Regions from separate parts of the Faecalibacterium tardum genome, predicted to be linked through region 1. Evidence: riboswitches for the same ligand, from Rfam matches in the RefSeq annotation. Region 1 holds a riboswitch; each other region holds the start of a gene.
What was found. Region 1 has a riboswitch for thiamine pyrophosphate ahead of thiD (bifunctional hydroxymethylpyrimidine kinase/phosphomethylpyrimidine kinase). Riboswitches for the same ligand answer to the same signal wherever they lie in the genome.

Region 1 (3,268 bases):
CCTTTACGGCGGGGGAGCGCTGCAAAAGCTTCTGGAACAGCCAGCCGTAGCTCAGCATACAGGGCAAGCAGGCCATCAGGCACTCGGCCTCGCCCTCACCGTTGCGGGCGGCATCGATCATGCAGTCCAGATAAGCGCGGTTCTCCGGCCGCAGGGGCAGGGACTGGATATCGGCTTCCCGCAGACCGTACTCTTCCAGATATCGCAGCCGGGTCAGGTCCTCGTTCTCCTGCACAAAGGACAGCAGGGAATAGTAGGTGCGCATGGCAGCCATGGTGGTGGCCTTGGTCATGCCCCATGCAAAAATTTTGGCGTACTCCCGCAGATACAGGCTGTCCTCTACGAGGTAGCTTTTAAAGCAGTCCTCGCTCAGGGTACCGTTTTCCATCTTTTGCAGAAACTCGGTCTGTAAGCACTGCTCCCACACAGGCAGGTCTGCCTGCACCAGCGCCGAAACAAAGGGCAGGTCAGTCACGGACAAAATCTCCCTTCAGGTTGAAGGTGTGGTCCATGGGCCCGGAGCCGTGCCCCAGATCCAGCATGGCAGACAGACAGCCGGAAATGTAGGCCTTGGCGCGCTCCACAGCAGTATCAAGGTCGTAGCCTTTAGCCAGATTGGAGGCAATGGCGCTGGACAGGGTGCAGCCGGTGCCGTGGGTGTTGGGGTTTGCAATGCGCTTGCCCTTGAACCACTTGCCGGTGCCGCCGCGCCACAGCAGGTCGTCGGCATCGTTGATCTGGTGACCGCCTTTGCACAGTACGGCGCAGCCGTAGCGCTCGCTGATGGTGCGGGCAGCAGCCTCCATGTCGGCGGCGTTGGCAATAGTCATGCCGGACAGGATCTCAGCCTCCGGGATGTTGGGGGTAAGCACCTCGGCCAGCGGCAGCAGCTTTTCGGTCAGCGCCTGCACAGCATCGTCCTGCAGCAGCTTTGCGCCGGAGGTGGCCACCATCACGGGGTCCACCACGATATGCTTTGCGCCGTAGAAATGCAGCCGCTCGGCAATGGTGTCGATGAGCGGGGCAGAGGATACCATGCCGATCTTCACCGCGTCCGGGTAGATATCGGTGAACACGGCGTCGAGCTGCTGTGCCAGAAACTGCGGTGTGGTGTCAAAAATGGCGGTCACACCAGTGGTGTTCTGTGCCGTCAGGGCGGTAATGGCGCTCATGGCAAACACGCCGTTGGCGGTCATGGTCTTGATATCGGCCTGAATTCCGGCGCCGCCGCTGGAATCACTGCCGGCAATGGTCAATGCAGTTTTCATGGATGAAATGCTCCTTTGCAGAAAAAATGCGGATATGCCCGCAAAGACATATCCGCAGATAAAAGCGCTATCTCCCTACGTTGGCATGATCCAAATCAGGTCACAGGTCAGGACAGTACAGCCCACTCTCAGCCCGCTTGCACGGGCTCCCTTTTTATAGTAGAAAGCATACCACAATCGGGGAAAAGATGCAAGAAAAACAGGCTGCGCAAAATGCACCGCTTACTCGCCCAGTGCGGTGCGGATGTTGTCCAGCACCTTTTTGCTCAGCAGCACAAAGGCCTGCTTGGTGCGGCCTGCGGACACATTGGCGCAGCGTACGTTTTCCCGGGCAAAAAAGTCCTCGGCAACGGGGCCTGCGGCGGCGCGGGTGTCGCAGAAGAAGCGGGTGCCGGGCAGGTCAAGCCACTTTTCCAGTGCAGCGGAGTCAAAGCCGGGGCCGATGGAGGTGTTGAATAGCACCTTGCCTGCGCCTAGCTGGGCAAACTCGTTTTCGCCCAGCAGCAGCACGTTCTTGTTCAGGCAGGTGAACACCACCTCGCTGTCCGCCAGCAACTGGGGCAGGGGCTTGAAGGTCATACCGGCAGCCTCGGCGTCCGGCTTTGCGCTGCGGGCAAAGTAGCTGATCTCTGCGCCCATAAATTGCAGCGCATCGGCGATCATCCGGCCGGAAACGCCCAGACCCACAATGCCCACCTTCAGACCGGTGATCTCTACCGGCTCGTCCCGCAGCATGGGCATTCCAAAGCCGTGCAGCAGGCCGGTCAGCTCGTGCAGAACATACTCCACAACGCCGCGGTCGCCGTAGTCCCGGATGCCCAGCACCTTGATGCCCCGGGTGCGTGCGTAGGCGATATCCACGTTGGCGCTCTCCTCAGAGTACAGGCTGCAGCACATGCCGATATAGCGGATGTTGGGGCACTGCGCAATGACTTCCTTGCCCATGCGGGAGGTGTAGCTCAGCAGTACGGCATCGGCGTCTCCGATGCGGCGCACCATCTCGGCGTCGCTGGCGGGTACGTCACGGTACAGCACCACCTCTTTGGCGTAGCGGTGCAGCTCTTCCTCGGCAGAGGGGATCAGACTGACAGGCTCAATGGCAACAAGCTTTTCAAACATGACGGACTCCTCCTTATATTAGTAGAAGCAGACGGGCGAGGACAGATTGCGCAGCAGAGAGACGGCGCTCCAGCCCGCAATGGCGCTGGTGGAAGAGCAGATATCCACCACGGCCTTCACGCCCTCGATCTCGGCGGTGATGCAGTGGTCGTCGCCCACCCAGCCGGGCACAGAGTGCATGGTCACGCCGGTGATCTCGGGGCCGGTAGTAGCCAGAGAGGTAGCCACCGCCACGTTCACCCGGCGGGGGAAGGTAGCAATAGCCTGCTTTGCGTTGCCGGTGAACACGGTGGTCTTTTCGGTGTCGGTCAGCAGGTGCTCTGCCCACACCGGGGTGTTGCGGAAGCCCTTTGCACCGGTATGGGTCTCGATGCCGGCAGTCTCCGGCAGGCCCTGCGCCTGTGCCATCAGGGTGACAGTCTGCAACACGTCAAAGCCGCCAATGGCACCGCTGGCCAGATGCACCTTGGAACCGCCCTCCACGGCAGCTGCCTTGACCTGTGCGTAGAAATCCAGATCCGCAAAGGCACCGATGGATAGAATGACCAGATTGACGCCCCGCTTCAGCACCGGGATGGCCATAGCACGCACCGACTCCACCGAAGCAGCCTCCACGATATACTCCGGCTCAAGTGCCAGCAGTGCGTCCACATCCTCACAGACGGTGCAGCCGACATTGGCGGCGGTCTTTTCGGCCGAGGCGCGGGTGCGGCTGGTCACGCCCACCAGCTCGTAGTCCGGCAGCAGACCCTTCTTCCACGCGTCAGCCACGATGTTGCCCAGAAAACCGCAGCCCACAATACCCAATTTTGTTTTCATACCGTATCCTAAACTCCTTTTTTCTGCCTGTGGCAGCATATTCATAACCAGTATACCATATC
Region 2 (3,268 bases), on a different contig from region 1:
GCGCACCTGTGCAGCGGCCATGTCGTCCTGACCCACATGGATGCCCTCGGCGTGGCACTGCAAGGCCACCTCCACGTTATCGTTGATGAACAGCGGCACACCGTATTGCTGGCACAGGGCGTGGATCTGGATGGCTTCCTGTAAAAAATCGGCGTCGCCCAGCTGCTTTTCCCGCAGCTGTACACAGGTGGCACCGCCCTTCAGGGCACTTTCCACCTGCTGATACAAGGTCTGCTCGCCCACCCATGCGCGGTCGGTCACCGCGTACAGGAGCATGGTGTGTTTATCGCACTTCATAGTTTGCGCCTTTCTCCAGCTGATCGGGAGTCATGTTGTAAATGGCATCAATGATGTAATTGCGGTAGGTGGCGTTGCCGTCCTGCGGGGTGAGCCGCTGGTGGGCAATCTCGCCCGCAAGACCCATGGCGCACACCGCCGCAGCGGCGGCCTCCAGCGGCTGGCCGGGGTTAGCGGTGACAAAGGCCGCCGTCAGGGCAGAGAGTTGACAGCCCGTGCCGGTGATGCTGCTCATCATGGCGTTGCCGTTGCGGATGCAGTAGGCCTTTTGTGCATCGGCCACGATGTCAATAGCGCCGGTAATGGCGATTACCGCGCCGGTGCGGGCGGCAAAAGCCTTGGCAAAGGCCACGGCGCTGTCCAGATTTTCCTCAGTCACCTTGTCGGCTACGTCTGCATCCACGCCCTTGGTGGTGCCCGCGCCGGAGGCAAGGGTCTTGATCTCCGAGATGTTGCCACGGATCACCGTGAACTGCACCTCCCGCAGCAGGCGGAAGGCGGTGTCCGTGCGCAGATGGGAGGCGCCGGCACCCACCGGGTCCAGTACCACCGGATGCCCCAGCTGATTGGCCTTTTTGCCCGCCAGCAGCATACTGGTGACGGTGCGGCTGTTCAGCGTGCCGATGTTGATGTTCAGCCCGCCGCAGATGGCGGTGATCTCCTCCACCTCGGCGGCATCATCGGCCATGATGGGGGAGGCACCGCAGGCCAGCACCATGTTGGCGCAGTCGTTCACGGTGACGTAGTTGGTGATGTTGTGGATGAGAGGGCTGCGGCTGCGCAGGTTCTCAAAGGCGGTTTTGAGCATTCCCGGCACCTCCGCTCAGGAAAGGCTGTTCTGCATGGAGCGCAGAGCGCCGGAGCGCTGCAGGCTGAACACCACTGCACCGGCGATCACCGCACCCACGGCGGTGGAGATGAGGAAGGGCACGATGTAGGCGTAGAAAGCGATGTCCGCAGCGCTCTTGCCCATCAGGAAGATGGCCACGGGCCATGCGCACAGGCCGCCCAGAATGCTGGTGCCGAACACCTCACCCACCACGGTGGCAATCAGGTTTTTGGTCTTGTGGTATGCAAGGCCACACAGCAGCGCACCGAACATACTGCCCGGGAAAGCCATCAGGCTGCCCAGACCCAGCAGATTGCGCAGCAGGGAAGCCACAAAGGCCACGCCTACACCCCACCAGGGCCCCAGCAGAACGGCGCACAGCACATTGACCATGTGCTGCACCGGGGCGCACTTGCTGCCGAACATGGGAAAGCTGAACACGCTGCCCACCACGCACAGGGCACAGAACATACCGGCAAGGGCAAGCTTTTTGACAGAGAGATTCTTCATGATAAATTGGCTCCTTTTCAATCATCTGCGGCAGCGCAGGATGAATACCGGCGCTCCCGCAACAAAACAGCCCGTGCCCGCCACAAGGCGGGAACAGGTACGGAAGGTGCGGTCGAAACTTACTGGTTTCCTCTCACGCCGGAACACGGCTTCCCATCGCTGCATTCATCCAAGGCTCAGGGCGCTCCCCCTCAGCCGGCTGCGGAACCTCCGCAGAGGCACAAAAAAACAGGAGGGGCCCGGCGCGGCTCCTCCTGCAAAAAATCATAAAGGGTATGACTTCCTACGGCGGCATTATCCGCATCAGGTAAAAGGGTCGAAGCTTGCTATACTTCCTCTCAGCCCGCTGCACGAGCTCCCCTGTGTTTGATTGTGACTGTTATTTTACACCTCTTTCCCCAAAAATGCAAGAGGGAAGGGGGACGATTTGGAATGGCCTCCGCTTGCGCTCTGGCCATCTTCAGCGGAAAGATTATTTTTATTTCGCGTTTGTCGCGGCCTGCGGGAACTTGTCGGGGCAAAGCCCCTCCATCTGCTCACGCAGACCGCTCCGCCGCTTGAAAGCCCCACTGGGGCTTTCATTGCTACGCAACCGCGGCCTACTCCAAACGCATTTTCACAAGTGGGGTCGCAGAGCAACGCGGAGCGCATTTTCAATCGTTAAACTGTTTCATTATAAACCAAAGCCGCCGTGCAGAGGTCTGCGCGGCGGCTTTGGTCACAGAAAGGAGAATAATATGAAAAAGCAGAGAAAGTCGGGTTAACCCATGGTCACCTGCACCGTTACCTCAGTACCAGCGGCAGCCAGCGGCAGTACATTGCCGGAGATGGTCTTGCCGTCCACAGTAACGGCCTTGATGCCGTGCTGCACCCCGGCGGTGTTGTCCACCGTAATGTGGTACACCGCACCGCGGTAGCGGCGGGTCACGGTGAAGCCGGACAGGGTGTGGGGGATGCAGGGGTCTACCCGCAGGCCGTCCAAGGTGGGCTGGATGCCCAGAATGTACTGGCTGATGTTGAAGAAGGTCCATGCCGCCGTGCCGGTCAGCCAGCTGTTTTTGGCCTCGCCGAAGGTGGGAGCGTCCTTACCGGCTACCATCTGGCTGTAAACGTAGGGCTCGGTACGGTGGATTTCGGAGATGTCCTCAATATAGGCGGGGCAGGTCTTGCGGTACACCGCAAAAGCACGGTCGCCGTGGCCGAGCGTTGCCTCGGCGCAGCTGATCCACGGGTTGTTGTGGCAGAAGATACCGGCGTTCTCCTTGTATCCCGGAGGATAGCTGGAGATCTCGCCCAAATTCAGCTGGTAGCTGGTGTAGGCGGGCTGCAGCAGCACCACACCGTATTTGGTGTCCAGACGCTCTTCCACACTGGCAAGTGCCTGTGCGGCTTGTCCGCTCTCCTTGCCGATGCCAGCCATGACGCACATGCCCTGCGGCTCAATAAAGATCTGACCCTCGGTGCACTCCTTGCTGCCGACGGGCTTGCCGAAAGCATCGTAGGCACGGCGGAACCATGCGCCGTCCCAACCGGCGGTCAGGGTGGCCTGCTCCACGGCATCAATGTGCTTGCGGGCGGCAGCGGCCTCCTCGGTCAGATTCAGATGGTCGCACAGTTGGGCGTATTCGTGGC
Region 3 (3,268 bases), on a different contig from region 1:
ACCACATCGTGTTCAACTCGCCCAGCCAGCTGGCAAAATTCGGCCCGGCGGCAAAGGCGGCGGGCAAAAGCATCGGTCTGCGCATCAATCCGGAGCGCTCCACGCAGGAGGGGCACGAAATTTACGACCCCTGCGCCCCCGGCAGCCGTCTGGGCACTACCCGCGCCCAATGGGATGCCGCAGTAGCCGCGCACCCGGAGCTGCCCGCTCTGCTGGACGGTCTGCACTTCCACACCCTCTGCGAGCAGGACGCGGACGCGCTGGCGGTGACGCTGGCAGCGGTGGAGGAAAAGTTTGCCGACCTGCTGCCCAAGATGCAATGGCTCAATTTCGGCGGGGGACACCACATCACCCGCCCGGGCTACGCCCTTGCTACGCTGGAAAGCTGCATCCTATCGGTGCGGCAGAAGTACGGCGTACAGGTGTATCTGGAGCCCGGCGAGGCTTGGGCGCTGAACGCGGGCTATCTGGTTACCACCGTGCTGGACACCCTGTGCAACGGGGATACCCGTCTTGCCATTCTGGATATGTCCGCAGCCTGCCACACCCCGGACGTCATCGAGATGCCCTACCGCCCGCCGCTGCTGGATGCCGGTGAGGCAGGGGAGAAGGCACACACTGTCCGGCTGGGCGGCCCCACCTGCCTTGCGGGGGATATCATCGGGGATTACAGCTTTGATGCACCTCTTGCTGAGGGGGATAAGCTCATCTTCGGCGATATGGCCATCTACACCACCTGCAAGAACAACACCTTCAACGGCATGCCCCTGCCGCCCATCTGGCTGCTGGGCGCAGACGGCAATTGCCGGGAGCTGGTGCACTTCGGTTATCAGGACTTCAAAATGCGCTTGGGCGCACAGTAAAATAAAAAGCGTTTGTCACGGCCTGCGGGCTGCGACAAACGCTTTTTTCATGAAAGGGGTCGTTAAGGTGAACGGCAGATAAAACAAAAAGCACCACACATCTCTGTGTGGTGCTTTGGTTCTGGTAGAGATTACCGGGCTGTTGTAATCACGGTGACCCTCTTGCAGTCCATGCACGGCGCTCTCCCGGTTGAGCAAAACCCTCACTCGGTTGGCCTTAACAAAAAAGCACCACACGTTTCTGTGCAGTGCTTTTCTTTCTGGTGGAGATTACCGGGATCGAACCGGTGACCTCTTGCATGCCATGCAAGCGCTCTCCCAGCTGAGCTAAACCCCCAGATGTCTTGTCTTGTGCCTGACGACGTGTGTAATTATACCAGCCACAGGGGCGCTTGTCAACAGTTTTTTGAAAATTTTTTGCAGCAAAAAATCCCCGCAGGGCGTGTGCCCGGCGGGGATCGGAAAGCAGGGGAGAGCTCTTTTTGAGAAAACTACACCTTAGCGTGCCTGACGGTCGAAGATCTGCGGGGCCACACGGCACAACAGCACAGCGGCCACCATGGTGAGCAGGGTCTCGGGCAGCATATAACTGCCGTTGTAGGTCAGGCTGTAAGTCCATGCGGCCAGACCATCATTCAGGTTGCCCCAGACCAGCACGCCGGACAAAAAGCTGCACATAAAGCGCAGGAAACCGGCGGCAAAGGTGCCCACGGCCACGCCTACGGTGCGGTTCTTGAAGGGGCGGGCGAACAGCTCGGCCAGACCCAGTGCCATAAAGGCCAGCACATAGTCCAGCAGCACCTCACCGAGGAAGTAGAGGAAGGTGGAAGCGGGAGGAGGGTAGAAGCCCATGATCATTTGCAGGCAGGCGTTCACGAAACCGGTGAACAGGCCCCACTTTGCGCCGTGGCGGAAGGACACCAGCACAAAGGGCAGCATGCTCAGCAGGGTAATGCTGCCGCCGTTGGGCATGGTGAAGAACTTGATGTTGGAAAGCACCGTGCCAATGGCGATCATCAGGGCGCATTCCACCAGAATACGGGTCTTGGAATAGGTTTTGGACATGATGAAAAAAATTCCTCTCTCATAGTAGTACACAAAAACAAAATGCGCCTGCTGGCAGCAGACGCATGGAGGTTTGTTGAACGTACCGGACAGTTCCGCAAACTCCCTACGCCGGCATTGCCCGGATCAGGTAAAGGGTACTCCGCATTATGCGGATCTCAGCCTTACGGCACCCCTGTTTTTATGTCCGCCCACAGTATACGCGCCGGGGGACAAAAAGTCAAGCCCGCAGACATATTCCGCCCCGGCAGCGCGTATGTTATACCATTGCAAAGCTGGAACGCAGGGAGGCGGGATATGAAAGCCGATCCAGAACAGCGCGCCGTGCAGCTGGGGGAGTACATTGCTGCCCACAACGCCACGGTGCGGGCAGCGGCGGCTGCGTTCGGGTGCAGCAAGTCCACCGTGCACAAGGATGTTGCCGTGCGGCTGCGCAGCATCAGCCCTGCGCTGTACGGGCAGGTGCGTGCCGTGCTGGCGCGCAACAAGGCCGAGCGCCACCTGCGAGGCGGTGCTGCCACCCGGCGCAGATACAGCCGCCGCTAAAGCCAAAAAAGACCACTGCCCTGCGCAGCGGTCTTTTTTGACTGGGACGATTTTGAATGGCCGCCGCGCTGCTTTGGCCATATTCAGAGGAAAGCATGATTATAATTCGTGGTTCAAAAACACCTGCGGGTGCTTTTGAACCGCTTTTTCATAGGGGCGCAGAGAAAAGCGGCTGCTTTCATCCCCCGGTGTGAAACTGCTGCAGCGCGCCCTTTTCCAGTCGGCTTACCTGTGCCTGACTGATGCCGATCTCCTGCGCTACCTCCATCTGCGTTTTGCCGCGCAGATACCGCAGCTCCATGATGCGCTTTTCCCGGGGGGAAAGCGCGGCTACCGTATCGCGGAACTGCAACCCGCTGATCCAGCTCTCCTCGCTGTCCGGGTCGCGCACCTGATCGATCACATACATGGCATCGCCGCCGTCGGTGTACACCGGCTCATCAAGGCTGAGCGGTTCTACCACCGACTCCAGCGCGGCGGTCACCTCGCGCCGGGCAAGCCCCGCTGCTGCGGCGATCTCGTCCATGGTGGGCTCGCGCCCTAGCTGCTTTTCCAGCGTTTCCCGCGCCTGCATGGCACGGTAGGCGGTGTCCCGCAGGGTACGGCTTACCCGCAGGGCGTTGTTGTCCCGCAGAAAACGCCGGATCTCCCCGATGATCATGGGCACGCCGTAGGTGGAGAACCGCACCGGCTGCGCGGGGTCAAAATTGTCGATGGCCTTGATCAGCCCGATGCACCCCACCTGAAACAGGTCGTCCAGATTCTCGCCCCGCTGGGCAAACCGCTGCACCACG

Region 2: linked by a shared signal. The riboswitch ahead of thiW (energy coupling factor transporter S component ThiW) and the one ahead of thiD (bifunctional hydroxymethylpyrimidine kinase/phosphomethylpyrimidine kinase) in region 1 are both predicted to bind thiamine pyrophosphate.
Region 3: linked by a shared signal. The riboswitch ahead of thiT (energy-coupled thiamine transporter ThiT) and the one ahead of thiD (bifunctional hydroxymethylpyrimidine kinase/phosphomethylpyrimidine kinase) in region 1 are both predicted to bind thiamine pyrophosphate.

Annotation. Positions count from the first base shown of each region.
Region 1 is NZ_JBBMEO010000001.1:350,611-353,878, forward strand. It holds gene WMO44_RS01860 (thiaminase II/PqqC family protein) at 1-475, opposite strand, end outside; gene thiD (bifunctional hydroxymethylpyrimidine kinase/phosphomethylpyrimidine kinase) at 468-1,268, opposite strand; TPP riboswitch at 1,324-1,431, opposite strand; gene WMO44_RS01870 (NAD(P)-dependent oxidoreductase) at 1,491-2,387, opposite strand; gene WMO44_RS01875 (aspartate dehydrogenase domain-containing protein) at 2,406-3,206, opposite strand.
Region 2 is NZ_JBBMEO010000018.1:9,136-12,403, forward strand. It holds gene thiE (thiamine phosphate synthase) at 1-297, opposite strand, end outside; gene thiM (hydroxyethylthiazole kinase) at 284-1,105, opposite strand; gene thiW (energy coupling factor transporter S component ThiW) at 1,121-1,636, opposite strand; TPP riboswitch at 1,900-2,008, opposite strand; gene WMO44_RS10330 (glycoside hydrolase family 94 protein) at 2,397-3,268, opposite strand, start outside.
Region 3 is NZ_JBBMEO010000004.1:132,865-136,132, reverse strand. It holds gene WMO44_RS05260 (carboxynorspermidine decarboxylase) at 1-863, shown strand, start outside; tRNA gene WMO44_RS05255 (tRNA-Ala) at 1,125-1,200, opposite strand; gene thiT (energy-coupled thiamine transporter ThiT) at 1,362-1,928, opposite strand; TPP riboswitch at 2,015-2,115, opposite strand; gene WMO44_RS05245 (sporulation transcriptional regulator SpoIIID) at 2,226-2,474, shown strand; gene sigG (RNA polymerase sporulation sigma factor SigG) at 2,653-3,268, opposite strand, start outside.